DNA from 3 places in the Desulfotomaculum defluvii genome. Region 1 is predicted to be linked to each of the others. Evidence: predicted binding sites of a transcription regulator. Region 1 holds the regulator's gene; each other region holds the start of a gene.
The links. Region 1 encodes LexA, which represses DNA repair genes until DNA is damaged. Its sites were predicted from a motif close to CNAACANNTGTTNG; they were not measured.

Region 1 (10,458 bases):
TGCGTCGTATTAAAGTGATTAATGATCATCACCTTAATTACCTTCACAAGCTTCCTAGTAACTCCTTTGATGTGGTATACTTTGACCCTATGTTCAGAGTGCCTAAAATAAAATCTAGTTCAATGGCTCCATTGAGACTTTTCGCCAATAGCGATCCACTAACCAGTGAAGCTATTGACGAGGCAATTCGGGTGGCCAGAAAGAGGGTGGTCATGAAAGAAAGCAGTGAAAGTCAAGAATTCCAACGATTGAACTTTCACAGCGTACAAGGGGGGAAATATTCCCCAGTGGCCTATGGCATTATTCAAAAGGATGGTGTTTAAAATAGAGCCATTAAAGTCCTTAATAGCTATTGTTGGTCCTACTGCTTCGGGTAAAACAGATGTTGCTATAGAGCTAGCTAAAATGATAAAAGGTGAAGTTATATCTGCTGATTCCATGTTAGTTTATCGGCAAATGAATATAGGCACTGCTAAACCTACATTAGATGAAATGCAAGGAATACCTCACCATATGATTGATATTGTAGACCCAGATGAAGAATTCAGTGTGGCCATGTATCAAAGTGAGGTAGAGGAACTTATTAATGAAATTACTAATGTTGGCAATCTACCTATACTGGTGGGTGGAACTGGTTTGTATGTTCGGTCTGTAATTGATCATTATGATTTTACCCCACCATCAAAGGAAAATCATTTGAGGGAAGAACTTAAACTCAAAGCAGAAAGGGTAGGGCCAGAGGCTATGCACCGGAAGCTTTCTGAGGTAGATCCAGAATCTGCTTTGCGTCTACATCCCAATGATTTAAGAAGGGTTATCAGGGCTTTGGAAGTGTACTATCAAACCGGTAAAACAATTTCCGAATACCAGTACATTAATAAGGTAGACAAGCCGAAATATAACTTAAAGATGTTTGGACTAACCATGGATCGGCAATTACTATATAAAAGGATTGAACAACGTGTAGACATAATGTTGCAAAAAGGTTTAATAGATGAAGTGAAAAATCTGATGCAACAGTATGAAACATGGGGTACTGCACTTCAAGGACTAGGTTATAAGGAAATTATCGGTTATCTAAAGGGAGAATATTCCTTGCAAGAGGCAACAGAAATTCTTAAGCGTAACACTAGGCGTTTTGCTAAGCGTCAACTCACATGGTTTCGAGCAGACAAAAGGATTCATTGGGTAAACATAGAATGCTTTGAAAATAAAAAAGCCATTGCAAAGGAAATTGTGAAACAAATGGCAGGAGATTTATTAACTACGTAGAAAGAAATAAAAAAACATAAATTAGAAAATATTTACCATATGGAGGGAACCCTCATGACTAAACCCCAAATAAATTTACAAGATGCCTTTTTAAATCAAGTGAGAAAGGAAAATATACCTGTAACCATTTTCCTTATTAACGGATTTCAATTAAAAGGGATGGTTAGGGGTTTTGATAATTTCACTGTAATTTTAGAAAGTGACGGTAAGCAATTAATGGTATACAAACATGCTATCTCAACCATTAGTCCACTTCGACCGGTAAATACTTCCTTTTCGGAAAATAAAGCTTAAAATCAGGCCCTTTTATGCCCCTCCTGATGGAGGGGTTTTTGTTTTCAGGCAGGAATCAGCTATTTTTTCCACTAACACACCATGACCTACCATCACAAGTGAACGAAATATAGCTGGCCCCTAAAGCAGAAGGCTGACGACAAAGACTATTTTAAATTAGGTCACTATTAGATCCTCCGAGCGTATAATGTTACATGTGTTATATTTGCCCGGAGGTGACTCCCATGGTTAGAATAAGAATGTGGCAGAACCCACCAAGGCCAGAACTGCCAAAGCCGGGGGTAATAAAAAAACCTTCGTCTCCGAAACAACCGGTCCAACAAGGGAAAAACCAAAGTCCTGAGGAAATAAATCGTAAAGCCACCCAAGAGATTTTAGGTGAGTTAGATCAATTAATAGGTCTTAAAAGTGTAAAAAAACTGGTTAGGGAAATACAAGCCTTTGTTGAAATACAAAGGCTTAGACAAAAGGAAAAGTTATTATTTGAACCTATGGTTTTACATATGATCTTTAAAGGGAATCCTGGCACAGGGAAAACTACGGTGGCCAGAATTATAGGAAGGCTGTTCAAAGAAATGGGAGTTTTGCCTAAGGGACATTTAATTGAGGTAGAGCGGGCAGATTTAGTTGGAGAGTACATTGGACATACAGCAGCTAAAACCCGTGATCAGATAAAAAAAGCCATAGGCGGTATTCTTTTTATTGATGAGGCTTATTCTTTAGCCAGGGGTGGCGAGAAGGACTTCGGTAAGGAAGCTATTGACTCCATGGTTACCAGTATGGAAAATAATAAGGACAATTTAATTATTATCCTAGCTGGTTATCAAGATGAAATGAATTACTTTTTGGAAACCAATCCGGGACTGCGGTCTCGTTTTCCTATTCATATTACTTTTCCAGATTACTCCATAGAAGATTTAATGAATATTGCTAACCTCATGTTAAAACAAAGGCAATATTTACTGGCATCCCTAGCCGAAGATGAATTATCTAAAATCATAGAACAGCAGACTAAAAAGCATCAACACAGCGGAAACGCTCGTCTGGTACGAAATTTAATTGAACGCGCTATGCGCATGCAAGCAGTTCGCTTAGTAAATAAAAAAAATATTTCGCGACAGGATCTAATGACTATCCAGAAAGAAGACTTGACACAGGCCCTGGAGGAAATATAATACCTTCAGGGTCTAAATCTTTTACATAATGGAGGAATAATGCAGCTAAACATGTTAGACAAACTAGCAAATGAAGTAGAACTAGAGGTACAATCGGTCTACAGGGATATTGAATCAATGGCTATGATTAATCATCAAAGAATTCTGGAGGGGTTTCACCTGGCCAGAACTTCTGATTATCATTTGCGGGGCACCACTGGCTATGGTTATAATGATGCTGGACGGGAGGCTTTAGAACAAATATATGCCCACGTTTTTGGAGCTGAAGCAGCATTGGTTAGAGGACAAATTGTTTCTGGAACCCATGCCATAGCCATCGCTTTGTTTGGAATACTTAGGCCGGGGGATGAATTGTTAGCCATACAGGGAGCACCCTATGATACTTTAGAGGAAATCATTGGCAAGAGGGGAAATGCCTCTGGTTCCTTAAAAGATTTCGGTATATCTTATCAACAAGTGGAATTGACTCCCGAGGGAATGCTAGCTTGGGATGAAATAAAAAAAGCCCTAAAACCTAATACGAAGGTAGTTCTTGTGCAAAGGTCTAGGGGCTACGCTTGGCGACCCTCTTTAACCATGCAAGAGCTTGAAAAACTAATTGGCTATATCAAAAAGCTGGCACCCCATGTTTGCGTTTTTGTAGATAATTGTTATGGGGAGTTAGTAGAAACCTTGGAGCCAACAGCTGTAGGAGCAGATTTAAGTGCAGGTTCTCTAATGAAAAATCCAGGTGGAGGGTTAGCTCCCACTGGTGGTTATATTGTGGGAAGAAAGGACTTAGTTGAAGCGGCTTCTCACAGATGGACAGCACCGGGAATTGGGGCTGAGGTAGGACCATCCCTTGATCATCAAAGACTTTTATTTCAAGGCATTTTTCTGGCTCCGCACATTGTTGCCGAAGCCCTAAAGGGAGCAGTATTTGCCTCTAGATTATTTGAAAGATTAGGATTTAAAGTATCACCTACCTTTGATGAACCAAGATCAGACATCATTCAAGCCATTGCACTGGAGACGCCAGAGAGGTTAGTGGCTTTTTGTAAGGGGATTCAAGCAGCTTCCCCAGTGGATGCTCATGCTTTACCGGAACCAGATTATATGCCTGGTTACGAAGATGATGTAATCATGGCAGCGGGAACCTTTATCCAGGGGGCATCATTGGAATTGACCGCAGATGCTCCTTTGAGGAAACCCTATGCGGTTTATCTTCAGGGCGGATTATCAAAGGAGTATGTCCGTATTGGTGTAATAAACGCTGCTAAGAATGTATTACAAGTGAAATAGCCATCAGCCATCAGCCGTCAGTTTGGAAAAAGCCATGGGCATGGGTTTATTTGGAAACTATCCTCCAGGAATTAGTAAGTGCTATCGTTATCCCCCTGAGCGACTTTGGCGGAGCGCCGTTAATAACTCTTGACGAGTGGAGGGTGAAATCATCGGGGGGCACGCTCAAGGACGAGCGCGGGATAACGATAGCACCCCTCGCTGATGCAATATCCTATACACATGGTTTATAATGGTTTTTGACCAAGGGTCATAGAGGGTTAATATGAAACTTGGTAAATGTACTGGTTATTTTATGTGTCGAAATTTACCTGCATGTTCCAAGGGTATTAATGAAATAACTGGATGATGGGTATATAATAAAGGTGAGAGAGTGGTCTTACCTTAATTTTATATGGAGGGATTCCAATTGAGAGAGTATAGGGTATTATCCCCGACTGCCATTCTTGGATACGGTTTTCCCGAGGAATCTTTTAGAGCCGGATTGGATCGTAACCCGCATTTAATTGCCGTTGATGCAGGTTCTACGGACCCTGGGCCATACTATTTGGGTGCTGGTGTATCCTTTACTGACCGAGCTGCAGTAAAACGAGATTTAGAGTTGATGATAGAAGCAGGGTTGGCTAGAGATATTCCTGTTGTAATTGGTACCGCAGGAGGATGTGGAGCAGAAGCACATCTGCAGTGGAATATGGATATAATTTTAGAGTTAGCCCAGGAAAGAAGCTGGAGCTTTCCGTTAGGTGTTATCCATGCAGAGCTCCACAAAGACTATATTTTAAAGGCCTTTAGGGATAACAGAATTTCCCCCTTACATCCTGCACCAGAACTTACAGAAGATGAGATAACTGCCACTGAAAGAGTTGTCGGTCAGATGGGTCCCGAAGCAGTAATGGCAGTGTTAAAAAGGGGAGCTAAGGTTGTTCTGGCCGGCCGTTCCTATGACCCTGCGGTATTTAGTGCCTCTGCCTTGATGGAGGGATTTGATAAAGGTTTGGCCATACATATGGGTAAAATTTTAGAGTGTGGCGCAATAGCAGCCTCTCCCGGTAGCGGTAGCGATTGTTTGTTAGGAACCTTAAAGGAAGATTGTTTCATTGTAGAACCATTAAATCCTAACCGTTGCTGTACAACGACTTCGGTAGCTGCCCATACACTTTATGAAAAAACAAATCCCTATATCTTACCAGGACCAGGAGGGATATTGGACCTCAGTGAAACAACCTTTACACAAGAAAATGAAAGGGCTGTGAGGGTATCCGGAAGTAAATTTGTCCCCAGTGAAAATTATACAATTAAACTAGAAGGGGCTAAACGAGTAGGATTTCGTACAGTATCCATAGCTGGATGCCGTGATCCCATTATGATTGGACAGATAGATCATATTGTAGAGGCAGTGAGGGAACGGGTAAAAGACAATTTTAAACGTAACGGTTTTGAATATTTCTTACATTTCAACATATATGGCAAGAATGGAGTAATGGGTAATCTAGAACCCCAGAGGTCAGTAATTACCCATGAACTTGGCATTATTATCGAGGCAGTGGCAGAAACCCAAGATATTGCCAATACCATCTGCAGTTTTGCTCGGTCCACCATGCTTCACTACGGCTATCCGGGTCGTGTGGCTACGGCTGGCAACTTAGCCTTTCCCTATTCCCCTTCGGACTTTAAGGCTGGGGCTGTTTATAACTTTAATATATATCATTTATTGCAGGTTGATGATCCCGTTGCATTGTTTCCATCAGAAATAATTAATGCAGGGGAGGGAAGGTAATGCCAAAGGTTAAATTAACTGAATTGGCCTCGGTCATTAGGAGCAAAAATTCTGGCCCCTATGAGTTAACCTTAGATGTTATATTTAAGGATCAGAAGTCCTTTGAAGCAGCGTGTCGTGCGAAGATAATTAATAATACCACCATTGCTAAATTATATGGTATTCCTGAGACTGATGTCATAGGGATTGTCGAATTTTGTCCTGCTTATGCAATAAAAGCTACCATAGTTAGGCCATACCCCTCTGGAGCCTTAGGAGAAACCGATGTATACGGTGCCCAACAGCATGCTCCTTTATTAGATTTAGAACTGGAAACTTAAAACATAATTGGTCATACCAATTTCGGCAAAATATACATAAATTCGAGGTTTGTCCCAAAACAATTAGAAAATCAGAAATAACTTATATTTTACAGTAATTTAGCAAATTTACAAATTGGGTTTATAGACTATATAATAAATATAAAATACAAGAATTTAAATTGGGAGGAGATAAGCCCTTGTTTTGCAACGATGATCAGCCTATGTTTAACATAGGCGTTATTGCCGAACTTTTAAAGGTGCATCCAGAAACCCTACGCATTTGGGAAAAACACAAATTAGTTGAACCTGCCCGTCGAAATAAACAACGATTATACAGTAATAACGATGTAAAGAGGTTACAATTTATTCATTATCTTATTAATGAAAAGGGCTTGAATATTGCAGGTGTACTACAGATTATTAGTATGTATCCCTGCTGGGACACCAAGCATTGCGCGGGTGGTAGTCAACCAAAGGGCGAAAATGTAAATCTTAATAAGCCCTGTTGGAAAGAGCAAGGTACTTATTGTTATGTGATTGAGGATAAGGCAGACCACTGCGGTATGTGTCCACACTACAATAAGGATTGTCAAGCAAACTAGCAAAGTTGATGTAAAATATAAAGGTCGCTTAGCGACCTTTATATTTTTCTCATTAATCCAACCACCTTGCCAAGTATTTTAACTTCCCGCACATAAATTGGTGACAAAAGGCTGTTTTCAGGTTGGAGTCTTATACAATTTTTCTCTTTAAAAAATCTTTTCACTGTGGCTTCGTCTTCTATTAAAGCAACTACTATTTCACCGTTATTGACTGATTCTTGTCTTCTTACTAGGACCAGGTCTCCAGGCAAAATTCCTGCTTCTATCATACTGTCACCCCGAACGGTGAGCATGAAAAAATCTCCGTAACCGGTAAAACTCCTGGGCAGAGTAACCTTCTCATCATAATTTTCAACTGCTAGCAGGGGATTACCAGCGGCTACTTCACCCAGCATAGGAATGTTTAGCATTTCATCAAATTGGCTAACTGTCTGTTTTGAGGATGAAGTAGAGTTCGTTTCAACTACCTCAGTGTTTATTATTTCGATGGCTCTGGGTTTGGTAGGATCTCTTTTCAAATAACCTTTTTGCTCTAATCTCTTTAAATAAGAATGAACGGTAGAACTAGATGAAAGACCAACAATTTCCCCAATTTCTCTAACTGATGGTGGATAACCCTTTTGTTTAACATTTTCTATGATAACTCTTAAGACTTCTGCTTCTCTAGTATTTAACACAAGAGTCCACAACCTTTCACAGTCAAAAAATCATTAAACAATATTTGGTATATTATATCATATTTCAGAGCAAGATAAAAACATTTGTTCGATCCAAGGAAATAATAAAGAGGTTTTTCTTGGTAAAAAGCGAATAGGAGTAATAGCAATGTAATATGTGCAAGATTAATGGCAGGATATTCTCAAGAAACAAGGTTATATAGCATTCATATTGCAATGAGTTTAAATATATTTAATAGGGAGGTTTGGACCATTAGAACCATAGACTGTGACGCAATCATAGCTGAGGTTGCCCGTTTGTGTCAGGAGGCCAACTTTAAACTGGAAGATGATGTTGTAAATTCTTTTAAACGTTCCTGTGCTGCTGAAGTTTCGCAAAGTGGTAAAGAAATTCTTAATATGTTGGTGGAAAATGCAGGAATAGCCGCTTCTGAATCAATACCAATGTGTCAGGATACCGGAGTTGCAGTGGTATTTGTTGAATTAGGTCAAGAGGTACATATTGCCAAAGGCAATTTATATGATGCCATTAATGAAGGAGTTCGTAAGGGTTACGCAGAAGGGTACTTAAGAAAATCAATGGTGGGACACCCACTGGAAAGAGTAAATACCGGTGATAATACACCTGCTGTAATACATACAAGCATTGTACCAGGAGATAAAATCAAATTAACTGTTGCACCTAAGGGTGGTGGCAGTGAAAATATGAGTACATTAAAGATGTTGAAACCAGCAGAAGGTGTTGAAGGAGTAAAGAAATTTATTTTAGATACCATTCAGACTGCTGGTCCAAACCCTTGTCCGCCATTGATTATTGGGGTGGGCATTGGCGGTACAATGGAAAAGTGTGCCCAGTTAGCCAAAGAGGCTTTGTTAAGACCAGTTGGTAAGCCGCATCCACTTCCCGATATTGCGGAACTGGAAAAAGATTTACTTGAGAAAATTAATAAATTAGGTATTGGCCCTTCTGGGTTAGGGGGTAGAACCACTGCTTTGGCAGTTCATATAGAAATTTTTGCATGTCATATTGCAAGCCTGCCTGTTGCAGTGAATATTAACTGCCATGCCGCCAGACATAAATCTGTGATTATATAGGGAGGATTACCTGTGACACGAGTTTGCTTAACAACTCCACTTTCAGATGAGGCAGTAAGGGCCCTTCGTATAGGACAACAAGTTCTTATAAGTGGTGTTATTTACACTGGACGGGATGCAGCCCATAAAAGATTAGTAGAATTATTGGATCAAGGAAAAGAGCTGCCCATTGATTTAAAGGGGCAGATTATATACTATGTTGGCCCTTCTCCGGCACCTCCGGGTAAGGTGATTGGATCTGCGGGGCCTACCACCTCTGGTCGGATGGATGCTTATACACCATTATTAATTGAACAAGGTCTTAAGGGAATGATAGGAAAAGGAGCTAGGTCAGAAAATGTAATCAAGGCCATGCAAGAATACGGTGCAGTTTATTTTGGGGCCATTGGAGGAGCTGCTGCACTTATTGCAAGGAGTATTCAAGAAGCAAAGGTAGTAGCATATCCTGATTTGGGACCAGAAGCTATTCATAGATTGGTAGTAAAAGATTTTCCTGCCATTGTTGTAAATGATATTTTGGGTGGAGATCTATATCAAGAAGGGAAAAAGTTATATACGTTAGAGTAAACTCATTTACTCTAACGTAATTTTTTATTTTTAGAGGCTAATTGTTTTAAAAGCAATTTGTATACATGATAATGTAGCTGTTTCATTAGTCATTTCTGCTTATTATGATATAATTTTCCTTGGAACAATTTTCACGGAGGGTGTTGAGTCCTAGATGAGTACCACAAATCATTTCTTTATTCGTAAACTCCATTCATTTTTAGGGCTGTTTCCCATTAGCATTTTTCTTTTGGAACACTTGATAACCAATTCACTGGCAATCATTAGCCCAGACAAGTTTAATGCCGCAGTACTATTTTTACAAAACATTCCTTATTTAAACCTAATAGAAATCTTAATCATTGCTTTACCCCTTATAATTCATGGGATTTATGGACTCTACATTGTATACATAGCTAAAAATAATCTATTGCGTTATTCCTATCTCAGAAATTGGATGTTTTATTTGCAAAGGGTGACTGCTGTGATAACTTTATTATTTGTTGTCATTCATGTATGGCAACTGCGGGTGGCTCACTCTTTGTATGGTTTGGAGATAAATTTTAATACTATACAAAATCAGTTGGCTGATCCCCTTTGGTTTATCTTTTATATTATTGGCTTGTTTGCTACAACCTTTCATTTTGCTAACGGTCTATGGAATTTTACTGTCAGTTGGGGGATTGTTGTGGGAGAGCAGGCCCAGACCTTTACTTGGAAATTATGTATGCTCCTGTTTTTATTAACTTCTTTTGTTGGCCTAGTGGAAATATGGGCCTTTAGCCAATAAGCCTGGAGGATTAATGATGCAGAATAATCTTATTATCGTTGGTGGTGGCTTGGCCGGTTTAATGGCAACTATAAAGGCCGCTGAAATGGGAGTTAAGGTTCAATTGTTTTCGTTAGTTCCGGTAAAAAGATCCCATTCGGTATGTGCCCAGGGAGGTATTAATGGTGCTGTTAATACCAAGGGGGAGGGAGATTCCCCTTGGATACACTTTGACGATACTATTTACGGTGGCGATTTCCTTGCCAACCAAACTCAAGTCAAAGATATGTGTGAGGCTGCACCGTCAATAATTAACCTAATGGATCGTATGGGAGTTATGTTTAATCGAACCTCCGAAGGCTTACTAGATTTCAGGCGTTTCGGCGGCAGTAAACATCACAGAACAGCCTTCGCCGGTGCCACCACCGGTCAGCAACTATTATATGCCCTGGACGAGCAAGTTCGTCGCTGGGAAGTAGCTGGTTTTGTTGAAAAATATGAAGGTTGGGATTTTTTATCTATCGTACTGGATGATGATAATATTTGCCGGGGTATTGTGGCTCAGGACCTTAAAACCATGGAAATTCATTCTTTTCCCAGTGACGCAGTGGTTTTTGCCACTGGTGGATGTGGTATGGTTTTTGGTAAAAGTACAAACTCCACCATTA
Region 2 (10,458 bases), 870 kb from region 1:
TTGTTTGCTAAAGAAACAAAATCCCCAGAGATCACTCTCTGAGGATTTTTTGCTTTGTTACCCGCTATGCCGTCCACTTGGTGTTTTTAATACCCGCATCTCGCAGGTGGGTGTCAGCTAAACTGTTTCTGCCTTCCGTCCGCAACGGTTTGGCATCTGCAATTTAAGTCTCAACTCCCTAAAACACACTGTGGTTTAAAAATCAACAAGGAACGCACAAAGCAGGAAATTAATTTTTAGTATTGTCGTCGGTAGTTGTATGATAACAAAAATCATAGTCTATTTCAAGTTCTTTCAGATGGTAAAGTGTACCTCATTAACCTTCGGCTAGAGTTTATGACTTATTTTCGGGCCTAGGACTGGAAAACGGCAGCACCTCCCGCATTGGAATAATTTTCATCGTGGTTTGTTACATGAGAGGTTAGTATGTTTAAATTTTATATAGTGATAGTAGGTAACATATGCAAAAAAAGAGTTCATAGGAATCACCTATGAACTCTTTTAATATATTGGTGGAGACGAGGGGGATCGAACCCCTGACCTCTTGAATGCCATTCAAGCGCGCTCCCAGCTGCGCCACGCCCCCAGCTCTTTCCGACAAAAGTTATTTTAGCATAGTTTGTCTAAGTGTGCAAGCTATTTTTTTGTATTATATATTAATAAAACAGTCCAAAGATACAGCCGTAAGCGAGATTCTGTTTTAGTAGTCATCTATCTAAGGAGAAAATCCCCTTCCTCGCTATGCGAGGTGCCCCTACCCGCAGGTGACAAAGTCCCTGCCTATTTGGGTTGCACGCTGGTGGAGTTTACCCTTGCATTCATCGGTCGCCCGATGACATCGTTTCTGTGGCACTTTATGGCTACTAATAACTCAGAGAGTTAAATTCACCGTCGTCAGGTCGCCCTGCCCCGACTTACGCCGGGCACCATTCTACACTAGCTGCTGCCTATTGGCTATCTCAGCATGTGTGCGTGTCTCGACTTTCCTCTGCTGCGTCTAATACACAACAGCGACTACCCGCTGTACTTTGAACATGCCGCATTCATGCGACATTTATAGATTATACTACTTTATAGAAATAAATCAAGAGATATGTTGCTAGAATATAAAGTATATAACACAAAATATTGTATTTATTTTTATAGAAATCATACTATGTAATAATAATTCAGTTTAAAACCTATAAACATTTTAGAAAATTACCCATTAAAATATTCCTTGAAACCGCTTGTGAAAAATGTTTTAATATTAACAAGTATTAATTAACCAACAAATTAGTAAATTTTTCATTTTTTTTGGTAATGATATGTATATTTTTCCGATATATTACCAAAACTCAATTCAACATCTTTATTCGGCAGGAATTTTTACTCCTCACGGAGAAGAAGTAATAAAGTAACCACAAGGGGGATGATTAACATGGAAACTCAAAAACCTAATTATGGTTATCGGGTCAACCAAAAGAATGATGGATCCCTGCTCGGCATCGAAATCATCTGTTGTAGTAAACACATCGGTGAAATTCGTTTTAAAGACGGTGAAACATTATCCTGTCCTGAATGTGGTATTAAGCACAAACTTAAGATTCATCATAATCATTTCCATATTGATCGGGAGGATTAAATATAAATAAATAAAAGACCGCACTAAAGTGCGGTCTTTTATTTTTACTAACCAGCCATGACCTAAGTTACAAACCATGGATTTTAGATTTAGCTGACCATGGGTTCTGTACCCGTAAGCTATGCTTTAGAGACCCTAGCAAAACATGCACAAAATCCCATGGTTCATGGTCCTAAAGTTGATGATAGATTCAAAATTTATGTTTATATTATCAGGTTTTTTTCTCAACCAGATGTTTCCAATACCTAATGGGCATATACTGTTTTTGTAGCTTTTGATTAATTCGATTCCGAACTGTTGTGCTGGAAAAATAACTTTTCCAGAGTTCTTGATAAAATTCTTCATTGTTATCATAGGTAAGCCCTTGGGGAACATCAAGGTTTGTTAAAATCCATTCCTTTTTGTTATAGACAGTTGCTATTTTCCTTTTTAAGTCATGAATAATCCAATTTTGGTCTGATAATCTCTTTGCAAAATGTGGTGACACCAGGCCAACTATATTATGGTCAGGTTCCATGGCTGCATAAAAACAATCACAGGCTAATTTTTGAAAGCGAATTAGTCCCAACATACGGTGTCTTTCATGGCTAACCCTTTGACTTATATCCAATACCTTTCTAACAATAGCCTCAGTTATATGAGAATTTATCTGGGGTCCTAGTCGGAACCCCAGCCTTAAATATTGGTAGATTAGTGTTCCATTACCGGGCAGTTCCGACAAATAGACATAAAATACATGCTGTAGGGTTAGAAAGGATATTTTCTCTTCTATTGCCTGGTAGACCTTATTACTTTTTTTATGATCAGTGTGAATAGTGATAGTATGACTAAATAAGTCCTGCTCAAATTCATTGTCGGTAATAATATAATCCGGCCTTTCATTACGGTAATAGGCTTCGTAAATAGCTGTAAGTAACCCTTCAAAGCTTCCATCATAAATAAAATAAATCATGTTAAAGTTCCCCTGTAATACACCCCTGGACATCTGCCAGTTGGTACCCTACATTTTGTTCCGTAAATAACGCTAACTGTGTAAATGTTTCTTTATTGCTGGGGATCAAACGGTTTTTGATAGTTTCAGCCTTAAATGGTACTTCTCCGTAATATTTTCCTTTACAGATAATAAAGTAGCGTGCTCTTTTTAGTACAACACCCATTTTACGTAAATCTTCAAAACTTAGGGAATGAAATCTACGGGCAGCTATAATTTTTTTAGCATTTTTCACACCTATACCTGGAACACGAATAATTAATTGATAATCCGCTTTGTTAATCTCCACAGGAAATAAGTGTAGGTTCCGTAAAGCCCAATCAGATTTTGGATCTAAATCAAGTTGAAAGTTTGGCTGGTCTTCGGACAACAGCTCTTGTGCCTTAAATCCATAAAAACGAAGTAGCCAGTCAGCCTGATATAAACGATTCTCACGCTTAAGGGGTGGTGTAGCTAGCTGTGGTAGTACAGGTTTATTCGATACAGGTACGTAGGCCGAATAATATACCCTCTTCAAATTAAAATTATGATATAAGTTCTCTGAAAGATTAATAATTTTGAGATCTGTATCCGGTGTGGCCCCGATAATTAATTGAGTACTCTGTCCTGCTGGCACAAAGGAAGGAGCCTTTCGTGAGCGTTTTCTCTCTTCTCTACTCTCCAAAATATGTGAGCCTATAAGACCCATTGGTTTAAGAATGGTTTCCTTTCTTTTTTGAGGTGCCAATAGCTTAAGGCTCTCGTTAGAGGGTAGTTCAATATTTACGCTCATTCTATCAACCAAGGAACCAGCCTCGGCAATAAGTCTCCAATCAGCCCCAGGGATTGCCTTGAGGTGAATATAACCATTAAAGCGCTCTTCTAATCTTAACTTGCGTACTGTTTGCAGCAGAAGTTCCATGGTATGGTTAGGATTATTCCAGATAGCTGAACTTAGAAATAACCCTTCTATATAATTCCTTCGGTAAAAATTAATGGTTAAATCAACGACTTCCTCTGGTGTAAAAGCAGCCCTCGGCAAGTCATTACTAGCCCTATTTACACAATAGGCACAATCAAACACACAATAGTTTGTGAGAAGTATTTTTAAAAGAGAAATACATCTCCCATCATCTGACCAACTATGGCAAATTCCACTCTGGGCTGCGTTACCTACCCCACCGGCAATGTTTTTGCGTTTGCTGCCGCTGGATGAACAGGATACATCATATTTTGCCGCATCGGATAAAACTTTTAGTTTTTCTAATAATTCCATTAAAACACCCCGTTGAGGTATACATTCTTCAATGTTATTTTAACACAGAACAGACGTTCCCAGAAGCATTTTGCAATTAATAAGATATCTCCAATCCCAAAATATTAATAACAATACAGCGGCCATGGGTTGTATGCAAAATCTAAAAATAGTATGCATAAAACCCATGGCTCACACAAGGCCTTTTAGCTATTAACTTGATTTTTGTAAATCTCCAAGAAGTTGTATAATTTATTCTTTTCTAAATGTCCTGTTAAACTCGGCGTCTCAAAAAATCGGTCCGGGAATTCTAGCTTATCCAGGTGATATCCTAATAATTGCCTGGTCTTGTTTTTAATCTCATAAATATCCTGCCCTAACTTTTCCAGTTCCTCTGGACTGGTAGTAATACCAATGGAAGCTAGGGCTTCTATAACAGTATCTTGCTGATATATCTCTCTGGCAAAAAGACAGATGGTAAGACAGTTTAAGACATTACGCCAGTTCTCCTCTTTGATCAAGGTCTCTACCTTCACTGCCTCTGACTTGCCCTTTAATTTTTGGTCCACTGAATAACCGGCATTATCCAAATGACTGTGCCTCGCCCCCACTGCTTGACCAATAATGTTGAGATAGCCAGTATGATAGCCTGCAATTTCTGTTTTTCCTAGTGTAAGGGCATATTCTGTTCCCCCATAGCATTTTGCGGCTTGATAGGCCCCTTGGGCCATTATTTGGTATAATTCATTGGGCTGTTTTACGATTCTTTGCAATATCTCAAGATAGGGAGCTGTTTGATTAAATTTGGGTTGAACCCCCAACTCAGCCTCTGAAATAATTCCCTTGGCACAGGCTTCTGTAACCCAGCCCAATAAGACCCCCGCAGATATTGCATCTAACCCTAGTTCCTCCACCGCATCAATTAATTCATAAATTTTCTCCTGGGATGACATCCCTAAAAAGGATCCCAGGGCAAAAATCAATTCGTGATCGTAGGAAAGATTTTTCGACTCATAATCATGCCCAGGACCAAATTCCCTTCTATGCAAACCAATATGGATGCATCCCACTGGACAACCTGCACAGGCCATCTTCCGGATCAAAGTTTTTTCTGCAAAGGCTTCTCCACTAATGGCTTCAGCCTGTTCAAAATAACTCTGCTGTAAATTACGAGTTGGCAAGCCGTGTAAATTATTTAGTCCATTAACATTGATAGCTGTTCCTAGCCCATGATACTTCTCCATAATATCTGTGGTAACAGCCCGATCATATATTGCTTTATAAATTCTATTGTAGCTAGGGTAATCTTCTATTTTTTCTTCTCTTTCACCGTGTATGACCACTGCCTTGAGATTCTTTGCTCCAAAAACTGCCCCGAGTCCATGTCTGCCAAAATGTCGATAGGTGTCTACATTGACATTGGCAAAGTGTACACCCATTTCTCCTGCGGGGCCAATACGAATGCAACTGCGTTGACCCCTGCCCCTTTCCAAATCCCTTAATATGCTACCAGTTTCGGAAACTGACAACCCCCAAAGGGCTGAGGCATCTTTAAAACGAACCCCTTGATGACCGATGGATAAATATATTGGCCCTACGGCCTTGCCACGTATAACAATGGCCTGGTAGCCACTCATACGCATAGCCAAGGCTAGACGCATCCCCGCATAACTCTCTCCCCATTCTCCGCTTAGCGGTGAGCGGAATACCGCTACCACCTTAGTAACCACCGGAAATATGGTAGACATAGGGCCATTGGCTAGAATAATTGGTTGATCAGGATGCAGCGGTTCCTTTTCTGGGTCCACCAATTCAGAAAAAAGTTTTGCAGCAATACCGATACCTCCAATATAGGAAACCAGATCCTCACGGAGGATAGTTTCTACCTTTCTTTCAGTCAAGTTAATATACAACACCCTAATTTTTCTCTTAGCGGCCATCCTCTTTTACCTCCATCGTAATCACCTGGTGGGGACAATATCTGGTACAGGTACCGCATTGAATACATACAATGGGTTTATTGGTTTCATGGTCAAAGCGAATACTTTTTACAATGCAAGCCTCGACACAATCCTGGCAACCCATGCATTTATCTGGTATAAAATTAACCCCTCCACCATTCCTGGGAATCAGTGCCCCACAATTGCAAGCCTTGGCACAGGCTGGATCCAAACAGCCACGACAAATATTTGCCAAGAATCGACTTTGTAAGCCACCGGCTGTATGGATTTGAATGGCTGATTTGTGTAAGGAAAAACTGCGCCTGATTGTTCGTGCACAAGCAAGCATACAGGAATAACAGCCAATACATTTAGCCATGTATTTTGCTTGAAGTATTTTTGCCATATAGAACTTCCTTTCAAATCTTCCTCAAACTAAAATCGTTAGCCTTGGATTTTTATAAATGTAGCCTGGGAGTTTATCCCAGGCCAGGTTCTGATGTTAAAAATTATGGATATACGCGATAGAGCATACGAGGATAGGGAATGGTTTCCCTAACATGATCCAGTTTACAAATCCAGGCAACGGTGCGTTCCAAGCCAAGTCCAAAACCGGAGTGCGGTACACTACCATAGCGGCGTAAATCCAAATACCATTCGAAGGCTTCCTTCGGTAACTTATGTTCTGCCAATCTCTCTTCTAGAAGCTGCAGGTCATCGATACGTTGACCCCCACCAATCATTTCACCATATCCCTCCGGGGCAATTAGATCAGCTCCTAGCACTACTCGTGGATCTTCAGGATCCGGCTTCATATAGAAAGCCTTTATTTCAGCGGGGTAACGGTGAATAAACACAGGTGAATCAAAACACTCTGAAATGATTGTTTCGTGCGGAGCCCCAAAGTCCTCACCCCACTCAAAGGTTTCGCCCTTACTTTTTAAAAGTTCCACTGCCTCAGAATAGCTCAAACGCGGAAAAGGTAATTTAATGGCTTCTAATTTACTAATATCACGTCCTAGTAACTCTAGATCCTGCCGACGGCGTTGGAGTACTCTTTGAACAATAAAGTAAACCATTTCTTCTTGTACTTTGATATTATCCTCAAAATCAAAGAAAGCAGCTTCTGCTTCAATCATCCAAAATTCCATTAGGTGTCTGCGGGTCTTGGATTTCTCAGCACGGAAGGTCGGTCCAAAACAGTACATCCGTCCAACAGCCATGGCAGATGCTTCGTTGTATAATTGACCGCTTTGTGATAAGTAAGCCTTTTCCCCATGGTAGTCTAATTCAAATAGTGTAGTAGTTCCTTCACAGGCTGCCGGAGTAATAATGGGACTATCAACCAAAGTGAAATCATTTTGATTAAAGAAGTCTCTGGCTGCTTGTTCTATTTCAGCCCGGATACGTAGAACGGCATTTTGCCTGGGTGTGCGTATCCATAGATGACGACGATCCATTAGGAAGTCAACTCCATGTTCCTTATGGGAGATGGGATATTCCTGAGCTAGATTAATAATTTCTAAACCAGTAACCGTAAGCTCATATCCCCCCATTGAACGAGGTTCTTCCCTAACTATACCCTTTAATCTTATGGCTGACTCTTGGGTCAGTTCTTTAGCCATATCAAAAATTTCTGGAGCTTCCTTCTTTACTAATACTCCCTGAACCATCCCAGTACCATCCCGTACAATCAAAAATTGAATCTTTCCCGAAGACCGTTTATTGTACAGCCATCCTTGAATAATTACCTCTTCACCCACGAATTTTCCTAAGTGTTTAATTAATGTCCCTTGCATTGAAAAACTTTCACCTCAAATTCTTAGAAAACTGGCTTACAATTCCAAATAAACACTTACCCTCATACTATATCATTCTCCAAGGCACCAAATCTATACAAATCATGCAAGTTAATCAAGATTACCTGTATGCAATTTTTCAACTTGCGTCGCAAATATTTTATTACTATACTTTTAAGAGTATGCTTAAAAATCTATGACAAGGAGTAATCAAATGCCTTTAAAATGTGGAATCGTTGGATTACCTAATGTGGGGAAGTCCACTTTATTTAACGCCATCACCCAAGCAGGGGCCGAGTCAGCTAATTACCCTTTCTGCACCATTGAGCCCAATGTCGGGGTAGTATCTGTTCCTGATATACGCCTGGACAAACTAACTGAACTGGTAGTACCTAAGAAAACCATTCCTACCACCTTTGAATTTGTGGATATAGCTGGATTAGTGAAGGGTGCCAGCCGTGGTGAAGGGTTAGGTAATAAGTTTTTATCACATATCAGAGAAGTCGATGCCATCGCCCATGTTGTGCGTTGTTTTATTAATGACGATATCACTCATGTTTCCGGTAAAATTGAGCCAATCAATGACATTGAAGTAATTAATCTGGAATTAGTATTAGCCGATTTAGAAAGTATGGAGCGTCGCCAAGAGCGGCTAGCCAGCAAACTAAAGTCCCAGGATAAACAGGCTAAAATTGAGTATCTGTTAATTCAAAGATTAATTGAAGAAGCACTGGCCCAAGGCAAGCCAGCCAGAAGCTTAGATTTTACCGAAGAAGAAATGAAGCTAGTTAAGTCCTTTCATCTGTTAACCATTAAGCCAATTATTTACGTCACCAATGTTGGCGAGAATGATATCAAGGGTTTGGAAAAGAATACCTTCGTGCAACAGGTCAAAGAGTATGCCAGACTAGAGAATGCCACTGTGGTCCCGGTCTCTGCCCAACTGGAATCAGAAATTGCAGAATTGCAAGGGGACGAAAAGAAGCTCTTCCTGGAGGAATTAGGTTTAGAAGAGTCTGGCCTAGATAAGCTCATTCGGGCAGCCTATAACTTGCTGGGCCTAAGGACTTACTTCACTGCAGGGGTCCAAGAAGTGCGCGCTTGGACCGTATCAGCCGGAACCAAAGCTCCCCAAGCAGCAGGAGTTATTCACACTGATTTTGAACGGGGTTTTATCAGGGCTGAAGTTGTGTCTTATAATGATTTAGTAGCTGCTGGCTCTATGGCCCAAGCCAAAGAAAATGGTAAACTCCGTTTGGAAGGAAAAGAGTATGTGGTACTAGATGGGGATATTATGCACTTTAGATTTAATGTATAGATTAGCCGTCAACCCTCTGCCATGATCTTTGGGCTTTCTGTGCATGTTTTGTTGATCGTTATTTAGCTCACCAATGACTTATGGTAATGGCCAACGTTTTATGACTGCAGGTTTAAAACTAAGAAATGTCGTAGGCAAGATGCTACGGCATTTCTTTATATTATTTATTTAATTCTCTGGCATAAAGGGCTGCTCCCAGTGCTCCGGCCAATTGGCTAATTTCAGGTACAATTACCGGACAACCTGCTTCTTGGGACAAACGGTTACGTACATCGTGATTCTGGGCTACCCCTCCGGTAAAAATAACCCTTTGGCTAGGCCCAAAACGACTAGCCATGCCCCAAACCCGCCTAGCTACGGACCGATGAATGCCGGCAATAATATCCCGTTTATCTGCACCCTTGGCCAATAGACTGATTACTTCCGATTCTGCAAAGACAGTACACATACTATTAATATCCAAGGGTGATCTACCTTCTGCCAACTCTCCCAGTTCACTGACATCAACCCCCAAGGCAGCAGCAATCACCTGCAGAAAACGCCCGGTTCCGGCGGCACACTTATCATTCATGGCAAAGTCTATTACTTTACCCTGCTCATTCATTAAAATAGCTTTGCTGTCCTGACCACCAATGTCTATTAATAATCCACCCTGCCCCACCAGATAATTGGCACCCCTGGCATGGCAGTGAATCTCTGTCACCGCTTTGTCGATAATACCCAGGGAAATCCGGCCATAACCAGTGCCGACAATAGATCTCACATCACCGGTTTTACAACCTACAGTATTTAATAATTCTTGATAAGTGTTTAAACCAGCATCCCGGGGACTCCAGCCAGTGGGACGAACCAAATATTTTATCTCTGCATCAATTAAAAGAACAACCTTTGTGGAAACTGAACCCACGTCAATGCCAGCTGTAATCATACTTTTATTCTCCTTGAACTAATTCCAGAAAAGCTTGCACACGAACTCGCAATTGTTCTACATCCGATTCTGAGTAATCAGTTTCTAAATGCATATAGGGCAAGTTCAGTTTATTTTGCACGTAGTCCCGAATGACAAAGGCTTCAATATTGTAAGTATGACAAGCTTGCCAGGTTAAGTCCACGATGGCATCTGCTTGATATTCCTTAGCCAATTTATTAATTAAATCAAGCCTTCCATCATTGGGTGTCATGCAAGAGCAAGGAATGTTCAAATATTTTTCTGCCAGGGCCACCATAACATCCTTTGATTCACTTTCATCTACTAATCTATCTAGGGCTTTGTAGCCAGAGCAGTTTTCAAAGGCAACAACTGATGCCCCACTTTCCTCCAGTAAGCGTACAACTTTTTCAGAACCAAAACCAACTGGACAACCAGTTAACAGAATTCTGGGAGTTTCCTTGGTGAAGGGGCTAATACCATTAGCAGTTAGTTCTTCAATTTCTGCTGTGAGTTGCTCCACCAGTGAAATACCATCTTCTTTATTAATATTAAAGCCCTTGGTCCATACAGAGACCAGTAAATCAACCCCGGTTATGGGAGAAGGTTTTACTTTTGTGGTAG
Region 3 (10,458 bases), on a different contig from region 1:
GGGTCGGAAAAGTAAATGCACTGACACCAACAGCAAGATTTGCTGATGTGAACACCAATCACTGGGCTGCGGCTAGTATTGAATCGGCTGCAGCAGCCGGACTTCTTAGCGGCTACCCAGATAATACCTTTCGGCCTAATGCTTTTCTTACAAGGGCGGAAGGTGTAACACTGTTTTTGCGTCTGTCAAAACAACCAGACCCCCATGTAGCACTTCCTGCACTGGAGGATTTAGGGCCAAGTCACTGGGCTGCCCGTCCTATTGCCGTGGGACTAGCTGCGGGCATGGTGGGTTTATCTGCTGATAAAAAACATTTCTTGCCCGATTCACCGCTGACCCGGGGCGATTTAGCCAGGGTATTAGGAGTTTTGTTAACTCGAGACCCCGACCTGTATAAGACTGAGCTAAAAGGTAAATTATCCGTGTTGAAAGGAACCGTTACTGTAAATAAAGCAGATGAACAGGCAACTCAGGTAACCGGAACCATTACAGTAGGTCCGGGGGAAGTAATTAAAACTGCAGCTAGTAGTGAGGCAGAAATTATATTTCCTGACGGCACTGGTTTACGTATGATGGAAAACAGTGAACTAGATTTTAAAGATGCCAGGGGCCGTGCCTACATTACACGTACAGGTGCCCAGGGTATTGCCGTTGATTGGCTGGCTTTAAACCTTAAGCAGGGAAATATCTTTGGGGCATTGGCTACCCAATATAAGTCTCAGGGTGATCAAAGCAATCAAGTCATTACCACTGGTTTAGCTAATTACCCAAAGATAGCTAGTGTCAATGATAATGATTTAAAGAAAATTGTATCCGGTTTAGTAGCAAAAGCACAAAAAAATACGACACAAGTGGCAGAATCAAAAACCCAAAACTTACCCTGGTATCAGCAGGCCCAGGACAAAAAAGTACGTGTTCAAGTGGACATGCCTTGGTCAGTGTGTGCCATTCGGGGTACTTTCTGGGAAAACTTTGTTTCTAGGGATGGACGTTCTAGAACTAACTTATTAGAAGGGGAAGGACAAGTATCTGCAGCAGGTAAATCGGTAGAACTGACTCCCGGCCATAGTACGGAGGTAACAGGAGCTACAGCACCACCCGCTGCTCCAAAACCTATGACTCAGGAAGAAACTAAACAATGGATTAACTTGGCTCGCTGGGTTGTGGATAGGGCGCAGGCAATTGATGCCATCAAAGAACAGACCGCACCACCACCACCACCAGCTGCTCCAACACCACAGCAAGTACAGGAACCTGTGCAACAACCAGAACAATCGGTTCAGCCACCAGACCCAATACAAAGTACATTAAACAAAGTGGTGGAAGCTTATAAGGATCTGAACCAGGGGGAAGTACCCGAAAGTATTAAAGATACAGTTATACCTACCACACCAGGCGAACCTACGACTCCTAGTACTGGTGGTGGCGGAGGTGGAGGAGGTGGTGGTGGCAGTAGTACCACCACATATTCAATCAATAACGTGCAAACACCTAACGACATTGTTGTGGCCTTTGGGACACCATTTGCCAGCATCGGGTTACCTAGCCAAGTAGAAGTTACTTTGAGTAACAACACTACACGTAATCTGAGTGTATCCTGGAACCAGGGAGTACCTGCCTATGATGGGAATAAGGTTGGAACCTATATGTTTACGGGAACTTTAGACTTACCCACTGAAATTGTCAACACTAACAATCTCAAGGCAGAGGTCAAAGTAATAGTTGCTGGGAAACAGTCTAGCATTACCTCTATAACACCCACTTCTGGTAAAGCCAATACACTGGTAACCATTAAGGGTAGCAACTTCGGAATTGAACAAGGCAAGGTGGTTATTGCCGGAAATAGTGTGGATGATGGAAATGTAAAAACCTGGACCGATAATGAGGTAATTTTCTACATGCCCGATGTAAAACAGAGCGCAGGACTTGATGTCTGGATTAAGCCGATAATCAATTTAATCAGTAACAAAGTAACCTTCAATTTCCAAGGTTCGATTCCTGCACTGCCTGCGGTATATTACGGAACTATCAATGTTATTGGTGGTCCTGGTGTCGCAGGACCGGGGACAGTGGTCGAAGCTAGGGTCGGAGGACAAGTTGTTTCAAGTGTTATTACAGAAACTGATAACCTTTATGGCAACACAGCCAAACTCGATGTACAGGGTATTGCTGAAGGAACATTAATTGAATTCTGGGTTAAGCTACCAGGTTATAGCTTTGAGCAAGCACTAGAAACATGTACCTTTAACAGTGGGACTGAAAGGGAGATTAATTTAACGATCGATCTTTCATAATGAGTCGAATCCGTATTGGGGGTGGTAAGCTAATAAGTTAATTGTTTAAATAATTTGGGATAACGGTTTTATTTTAAAGGGGGAAGAGAGATGAGTGGGGTACTCAAACGAGGTGGCAAACCAGCCCTCTGGCTGGTTTTGACACTGCTGTTAACATTGGCATTGGCAATACCTGCCCAGGCTGGTATTATCGGTGCTGGAGTGGATGCAGACAACCCAACTGTTTGTGTCCAGTCTGACTATATTTTGGAAATGGCAACAGATAACGGTCTAAGTACTGGTGACAGCTTGCAGATACAAATAAATGATTCACTTTTTGATTTAAACGAGATAGATCTAGGTTCTTTGGAAATGACTGTAAATCAACAAGTATATTCCATAGAAGGGTCCGTTGATAACAATACACTGATACTTCCGATTAATCAGGATGTTGATGCCGGAACCATAAGTTTTACTATCAAAGGATTTACAAACCCTGAATACGTAGGGGGTCAATTGTTTGCAAATAGTATTAGTATTAATCATGCCGATGGTAGTATAGACCCATACAATGAACAATTATACTTATATACTAATGCGCCAAATTTAACTATTACTCCTTTTCCAAATGAGATTGAATATAACCTTCGCGCTAAATTAACGGTTACTCTTATAGACGGTAAAGATAATCCATTTGTAACACCCCGTGACATAAAAATTGATGTGGTTACGGATAAATCAGGAGAGTTTTTTGAACGTGCTGTAGATGGCGATGAGATTGGTTATTGGGGCCTGTCCATTCCCCAAGGTAAATCAAGTATAGAATTATTTTACAAGCCTACAGAAATAGCAACACATAAAATTAATGCAGCATTCAATGACAATGAAGCGCCCTATAACTGGGGATACGGCACTGCTGAGACAACAATAACAGCCCTAGCGGCAGATGCAGTAGATGTTTTGTTTTCAGACAACGGTACACCAATACAAAGTCTTAAAACAACAGCAGGTAAGGCGGAAAAAATAACTTTAACAGCCTTTGATCAATATGGTAAACCAGTTAAACAGCAAACCGATTTGGTTGTTAAACTGAGTGTGTTCAATAACACTGGTAACTTCTATGAGGTTATTGATAATGCTATGGGAGAAGACCCCATTGAAGAAGTGGTAATAAAGGCAGGTAGTGATTCAGTAGACCTGTACTATTGTGATACTGGTAAAACATATGATCCTAACGTCTATTGTTGGTATTCTACTACCATTAGTACAGAAATTTCTCCTAACTACTATACTCCTTTATACGTATACGTAGCTCCTGCTTCAGCACAGTCTCTGGATCTAAAGGTCTTTGATAACCAATCTTATACCACAAATGATTGGGGTGAAAATAATCCCCGCCTATACATTGCTAATAGAAATAGAGATTGGCAGATTTATTCACCGGGTAATGTTCAGCACAATTTACTTTCGGAAATGATTTTCCCTATGGAGATTACAGTACTCGATGAGTACGGTAACCAAAAAGAACTTGATTCTTCTTTAACCTTGGATTTAAAGGTAGAATCTGCTTCTGGGGCAGTTTACGGTAATTTCTATAGTAATATTGATCACTATGTTGACCCAATTTCACAGGTAACAATTAATGAGACCGACAGCAAAGTTTATCTTTATTTTGTTGCCAGCGGCAGTGGTCCAGCTACAATTAAGGCTATAGCTCCTAACTTCGGTGAGGCAACCTTTGATGTTAATGTACTTAGTCCCCAAAAGCTACAAATAATATTCCCCTATGAAGAAAACTATATTGAACCCGAAGAGCGTAAACCCGTTATAGTGGTGCTTACGGATGCCGAAGGACACCCAGCTATGGTCGATCACGAAATTAATGTCAACTTATCGGGTGGTAAATTCTATGAGTGGGAAGATGCTGCCAATTCTATAGATAGTATCACCATCCCTGCATGGAACCACGGTGTTCAAGTGTACCTGGAGGGTCCTGAAACTCAAGGAAATTTCACTATTAATGCGGTAGATGCCGCTGGGCAATACAATGCAACCGGTGATGTGACTGTTGAAGTAGCAGAATTTGCATATTTCTGTACTGAACTAGAGCGTGGCTGGAACACCCTTTCCACACCTATTGCCTTAGAGGGTGGTTGCAACACCATGGATAAAGTGGTTGAAGATATTTCATATATTACCAGTGCCTTTAAGTACAATGAAGCTCAGAGTAGATGGCAACAAATTTACCCAGACGCTAATGGCATCTGGCGTGTCAAACAGGGAACAGCTGCTGATGCTGCAGATCCCGAGTTTTTCTTTGAGCCTCAGGAAGCAATCTTTGTTAAGATGAAGGGCTGGTCTGCTGCCCATTTCTATGCTTCAAAAGCCATTAATCCTCCACCAACACGTCAACTAATTACTGGTTGGAATTTAGTTAGCCCGGCTATCCCGACGCACGAAGACTACTATGAACCTGCTTTAGATGTACATTACGGTGAAGGGATAATGCCAACCTATAAAGTATTGATCAATATCAAGGACAAGTATAGTCAGGTTGTAAGCCCCTCATTAGCTAGCCAATACGCCTGGACCTATGTTCCACCTAACACAGGTTTAGTAGGTGATTTAGAACTCCTTTTAAGTGGTCTGATTGGTTCAGACGTAAAGTGCATGGAAGCTGGTAGGGGTTATTGGGTTTACATGAAAGAAGCTGGTGAGTTACCAGGATTTAGTTCCACACCAGTTTATAACAACTACAACGACTATTATTATAATTAAACAAACCACTTGTTTTGACAGGAGGAATAGTAAATGAAGCATGTGCAAAGGGCAATGTGTCTGATAGCTTTAGTGGCCATGCTTCTCCAGTGCGGGGTACCGGCTCTTGCAGCCGGTTCCCCGCCTCCATTACCGGCGACCTACTGGGGAAGTGTTAAAACCAGCGGAGGGAGTGCAGTTCAGTCCGGTACGGTGGAAGCTTATGTGGATGGAGTATTTTGTAGTTCCATTGAGATTATGAATGGTATGTATGGTTCTGACTCAGGAATAAAGTTAGATGCCCCTGGAACCACAAGTAGCAAGGTTGTTAGTTTTAAAGTCAATGGTAAATTTGCAGATCAAACAACTACCTGGAAAAGCGGCGAAGATAAAAGAGTAGATTTAACCGTAGACCTACCGGATGAAAAACCACCGGCTAGTGGTGGAGGTGAGGGCGGCGGAGGTCCTGCTGCTCAGACAAAAAATCAGCCTTCAGCCACCATCAGTGACAAAGCTGTTAAGGAGGCCATTAACCGTGCTATCCAAACGGGAAAAGTAACGGTTCAGGCACCTGCTGGGGAAGGTCGTTTAACTTTATCCCTTGATCAATTTAAGGATATCCAGTCAGTTGGGAAGCCACTGGAAACAAAGGTCAATAATATAACTATGATTATAGCCTCCAACGCCTTAAAGGTTCCTGAACTTCGCTTAGAAGAGCTTAATCAAGTACAGTTTGCTGCTGCTCCAGTGGACAAAGATGATGTAAAGGAAATCATCGCCCAAGCCAACCGTGGCGGAATTTTCAGTATTGCCGGTGAGGTATTTGAACTTTCTGCCAGTGCAATTCTGGAAGATGGTAAGCAAAAGAGTATTAAACAGTTTAATGGTAAAATTCAGGTAACCTTGCCTGTGCCGCAAAGTGTCAGAGATTTAGCTGCCGAGGGGCAGATAACCGTCGGCTACTATAATGAACAGACAAAATCATGGCAGGATGTAGGTGGCAAGTATGATCCGGTTAGCGGCACCATTACCTTTGAAACCGACCATTTCAGCAAATATGCTGTTATGGAAGTAAAGACAAAGACAATAGCTAAGACATCAGCCTTTAATGATATTGCTAATCACTGGGCTAACGAGAACATTACATTTATGGCGGAAAAGGGTTTTGCCGGTGGGGTAGGCGACGGTAGATTTGCCCCAGAAGCCAACATCACTAGGGCCCAATTTGCTGCCTTCCTGGTCCGTATCCTTGCTGTGCCAGAGTCCAGCGCAGCTCTAAACTTCACGGATGTAAAGGCCGGAGACTGGTACTATGCCTCACTGGCCACGGCCTACCAAGCAGGTCTAATTAAAGGCGTAACCACCGATAAAATTGCCCCCAATGAGAACATTACCCGGGAACAAATGGCTGTAATGCTTGTGCGGGCTATGGAGTATAAGGGAAAAATTGCCCCTGCTGCTAAGGACTTAACCTTTACAGATAAAAGTAAAGTTTCACCTTGGGCAGTGTCTGGAATTTCCCAATCGGCCCAATTAAACTTCATCGGTGGTTTTCCGAATGGGACTTTCATGCCTCAGGCCAATGCCACTAGGGCCCAGGCCATTGTGATGCTTCATAGATTATATAACCAAGTACAATAAACAAAAGAAGGTCTCCAGCTGAGCTGGAAACCTTCTTTTTATTACTAACCACTAATTTTACTGATCGACCACTGTGAAAACACCAATAGGATGGGTAAAACCTTTAACTTCGGCATGACCTAAGAACTCAAGTGTTGACTTAAGCTCACAGGTATCAGGAAGTTTCTGCACTGACCTTTCGCTAATAACTATCAATGTGCCGAAGTTCTTCGTCAAACCCTCCACCCGAGAAGCTAGGTTGACATCCTCACCAATCACTGTATAATCCATGCGTTCCGGGCTACCTACGTTGCCCACCAACACGCTGCCAGAATTAATACCTACCCCGACGTTTAATGCCTGGGCACCCTGGGCAGCCCACTTTTCATTGAGCTTGCTAATGGCTGCTTGGATTTCCACAGAAGCCCGAATGGCCCGCTCAATATGATCCTCATAAAAGACCGGGGCCCCAAAGATGGCCATCAAACCGTCTCCCAGATACTTATCCAACATACCCCCATGGCGAAAAATGATATGGGTAATGGCAGTAAGATATTCATTTAAGCGGCTTACCACTTCTTCCGGAGCCTTACCTTCGCTATAGGCTGTAAAACCGCGAATGTCGCAAAACATAATTGTGAGCTCCTGCCGTTTACCTCCCAGGGATACCTGATCTGGGCTTTGCATGAGCTCATTGACCACGTCAGGAGATAGATATCGGCTAAACATTGCCTTTGTTTTTCTGCGGGCCATTTCAGCCTGCACAAAATCTGTGGCCGTGGTTACAGCGTAGGTTAAAAAGATTATTACAATCGGAGCAGCCAGGTTTACCCACCAATGGGCCTGCCAGGACAAAAAGACAACGGCCACCGCTACAGCCACTAAAAATAACGTACCTAACAAGCCTTTCCAGGGCCCACGGCCGGAAACTAGGAAAGAGGTGGTTAAACCCGCTAGCAGAACAAAAATAATATTTACGAACTGAGGAATTTGCCGAAACCAACTGCCCGTAATAAAGCTATTTACAGTGGATGCATGGATCTCTACACCCGGTGTGGGTAAAGAACCACTTAACACCATGTTGGTTGTGGTAAAGGGTGTGGGCCATTCATCATGCCCCATAGCGGTGGTATCGCCGACCAAGACGAACTTATCCTTAAAAAAGGTAGCTGGTACTTTCCCCTCCAATACATCAGCGTAGCTAATAGTGGTAAAGGCCCCTCGAGGGCCCCAAAAATTCAACAGGGCTAGGTTAGAATCATCTATGGGTATGGTATTTTTGCCAACCTTGAGCTGATCATTGGCAAGTTTGATATCCCGGGGATCAATACCCTGGGCAACTAGGGCCACGGCCAGGCCAAAGGACGGAAAGGGAATATCAAAGGTGTTTACATCCACCAGTGTTACTCTACGGATCACCTGATCTGGATCAGTGGGGGTATTAGCAAACCCGAGTCCAGCTAAACCAGCAGACATAAAATCTTGGTGGGGTAATAAAAGTCTTTGCTCAACATTGCCGTGTTCATCCTTTTTATAGGCAAAGGAACCAGCCATAACTACCTTACCGTGCCTATTGATGGCTGCTGCAAAGGCCTGGTCTTCGGCAGCATTACTTGGTGAGTCAAAGACCATATCGAAGCCAACAACCTTAGCCTCCTGTAATTTTTCTAGTAGTTTGGCGTGCACCGAACGGGGCCAGGCCAGAGGTCCTATTTTATTAATTGAAGCCTCATCAATGGCCACAACGACCACTTGATCCCCAGGAATATGCTGACCCTTTAAGCGAAACCAAGCATCATAGATATTCATTTCTGGGCGACTGAAGACACCAAAGGACACGATAAGTTGAATTAAAACAAATAAAATTAACGGGATGAGCAGCTTGCGATTAAAACTGCCGAGGGTTCTTTTTTTATTGACGTGCACGTAAAACATCCTTTCTATCCGAAACAATAAAATTTTACAAAATATTCTAGTGTATTGGTTCATTTTCCTTGTTATTTCAGTTAAAATATTAACAATTCTGAAAGCTAGTTAAGAAAGAAGGATAAGAAGTGAATGAGACTACAGATAAAACTAGACAACAACATTTAGAGGCCCTCTGGGAAATTGCCAAATCACTTCAGGCTTCTTTAAACCTGGAAGAAGTATTGGATCTAGCCCTTACTCAAGCAATGGGAGTGGCTAAGGCAGAAGCAGGAACTCTGTGGTTAAGTGATAATCAGTCCAATGAATTTATTGAACCAGTTTTAGCTAGGGGTCCCAAGGCAGATGGTTTGAAGGGCCTTAAACTAAAAATTGGTGTAGGGGTAGCTGGTTGGGTGACTGCCCAGGGCAAATCACAATTGGTCTCAGATGTTCTTAATGATCCTCGCTGGGCCCAGCGTTTCGATCAGTCCACAGGTTTTATTACTCGTTCCTTACTTTGTGTTCCACTTCTAACCCATAATACCTGTATTGGCTGTCTTCAACTAGTTAATAAGCTAGATGGGGAGTTATTTAATGAAGATGATTTAAATTTATGCGAAGCCCTAGCCGGTGTTATCGGTATCGCCGTTGAAAACAGTCGCCTTTATACAGATTTAAAGACCATGTTTAAGAGTTTTCTGTCAACCTTGGCTTCGGCCATTGATGCCAGAGATCCCTATACCAGAGGCCATTCCGAAAGAGTCAGTCAATATAGCTTAAAAATTGGCAAGGCAATAGGTCTTTCAGAAAAAGAAATTGAGGTTTTAGAAAGAGCGGCATTCCTGCATGATATTGGCAAAATAGGCATTCGGGATAATATCCTGCTCAAAGAGGCCCCCCTTGATAACGATGAATTTGTAATCATGAAAAAACATACTAACATCGGGCAGGAAATACTGCAACGGATAGAGCCGGCTCATCTAGTAAAGGAAATAGCCCTAGGAGCAGCCTGCCACCATGAACGCTATGATGGAAAAGGATACCCCCAGGGTATCAAGGGGGAGGAAATACCCCTGCAGGCAAGGATTATGGCCATTGCAGATACCTTCGATGCCATGACTACTGACCGCCCCTATCGCAAGGGATTGGCCATGGACATAGCTTTACAAGAAATAAAGCGCTGTGCAGGGAGTCAATTTGACCCAGTACTAGCGGAAGTCTTTTTGAGTGAAATGAAGAAGGAGTAACTATATGAACCTATTCGAGTGGTTGCTGATAGGGCACTTAGTCGGAGACTATCTATTACAAACCCGCTGGATGGCAGAGCATAAAGCAACAAAAATATTCCCCTTAATAATTCATAGTCTAGTTTATTCTGGGGCAGTTTTTGTTTGCTCCCTGCCAGTTGGAGGAATAAAACCAACCGGTGTGGCAATTATATTTTTCTCCCACCTGATTTTAGACAAAAGGACTTTCACAAATTGGTGGATTACTAATATTAACAAATCGCCAGATATCCTATGGTTAAGAATCATGAATGATCAAATATTTCACCTATTAGTATTGGTCATTGTTATTCTACTAAATTAACAAAAATTTTCAGCACCCCCTGAACTGGTCCAGACATACTCTATGGACACAGGGGGTGTTTTTATGTGGTCAGTCATTGGATCCACAATCATTTTATTGTTAGCTTGCTATGGGGTCTATTATTTGGTGCAGGACTTGCTAAGGTTCTTTCGCTCAGAGCCAGGTCCACCGGTGAGTATGCTGGTGGTTATTCGTGATCGGGCCCTCGACCTAGAGTATCTGATACGAAGAATGGAGGACTGGCGCAAAAGACAGTGGGTGGAACTAGAAATAGTTGTGGTGGATGATGGCTCCACAGACGATACTGGCA

Region 2: a site for LexA is predicted at 3,917-3,930, ahead of ACYQ03_RS15015 (putative DNA modification/repair radical SAM protein). Genes of this name have one in related genera too.
Region 3: a site for LexA is predicted at 8,579-8,592, ahead of ACYQ03_RS03815 (CHASE2 domain-containing protein). Genes of this name have one in related genera too.

The regions. Positions count from the first base shown of each region.
Region 1 is NZ_BAAHYV010000007.1:764,647-775,104, forward strand. Features, by position in the region: gene ACYQ03_RS10830 (class I SAM-dependent methyltransferase) at 1-323, shown strand, start outside; gene miaA (tRNA (adenosine(37)-N6)-dimethylallyltransferase MiaA) at 325-1,272, shown strand; gene hfq (RNA chaperone Hfq) at 1,327-1,566, shown strand; gene ACYQ03_RS10845 (AAA family ATPase) at 1,791-2,741, shown strand; gene ACYQ03_RS10850 (methionine gamma-lyase family protein) at 2,781-4,022, shown strand; gene ACYQ03_RS10855 (acyclic terpene utilization AtuA family protein) at 4,432-5,799, shown strand; gene ACYQ03_RS10860 (DUF4387 domain-containing protein) at 5,799-6,119, shown strand; gene ACYQ03_RS10865 (MerR family transcriptional regulator) at 6,299-6,703, shown strand; gene lexA (transcriptional repressor LexA) at 6,742-7,380, opposite strand; gene ACYQ03_RS10875 (fumarate hydratase) at 7,597-8,475, shown strand; gene ACYQ03_RS10880 (Fe-S-containing hydro-lyase) at 8,488-9,042, shown strand; gene ACYQ03_RS10885 (succinate dehydrogenase cytochrome b558 subunit) at 9,197-9,811, shown strand; gene sdhA (succinate dehydrogenase flavoprotein subunit) at 9,828-10,458, shown strand, end outside.
Region 2 is NZ_BAAHYV010000007.1:1,636,689-1,647,146, forward strand. Features, by position in the region: RNA gene ssrS (6S RNA) at 55-231, opposite strand; tRNA gene ACYQ03_RS14995 (tRNA-Ala) at 511-586, opposite strand; RNA gene rnpB (RNase P RNA component class B) at 680-1,026, opposite strand; gene ACYQ03_RS15005 (hypothetical protein) at 1,421-1,624, shown strand; gene ACYQ03_RS15010 (TIGR03915 family putative DNA repair protein) at 1,836-2,576, opposite strand; gene ACYQ03_RS15015 (putative DNA modification/repair radical SAM protein) at 2,578-3,870, opposite strand; gene ACYQ03_RS15020 (aldehyde ferredoxin oxidoreductase N-terminal domain-containing protein) at 4,056-5,789, opposite strand; gene ACYQ03_RS15025 (4Fe-4S dicluster domain-containing protein) at 5,779-6,195, opposite strand; gene asnS (asparagine--tRNA ligase) at 6,299-7,588, opposite strand; gene ychF (redox-regulated ATPase YchF) at 7,803-8,906, shown strand; gene ACYQ03_RS15040 (acyl-CoA dehydratase activase) at 9,067-9,834, opposite strand; gene ACYQ03_RS15045 (double-cubane-cluster-containing anaerobic reductase) at 9,839-10,458, opposite strand, start outside.
Region 3 is NZ_BAAHYV010000006.1:236,126-246,583, forward strand. Features, by position in the region: gene ACYQ03_RS03800 (S-layer homology domain-containing protein) at 1-2,294, shown strand, start outside; gene ACYQ03_RS03805 (hypothetical protein) at 2,385-5,051, shown strand; gene ACYQ03_RS03810 (S-layer homology domain-containing protein) at 5,085-6,671, shown strand; gene ACYQ03_RS03815 (CHASE2 domain-containing protein) at 6,729-8,576, opposite strand; gene ACYQ03_RS03820 (HD domain-containing phosphohydrolase) at 8,705-9,805, shown strand; gene ACYQ03_RS03825 (DUF3307 domain-containing protein) at 9,810-10,148, shown strand; gene ACYQ03_RS03830 (glycosyltransferase) at 10,212-10,458, shown strand, end outside.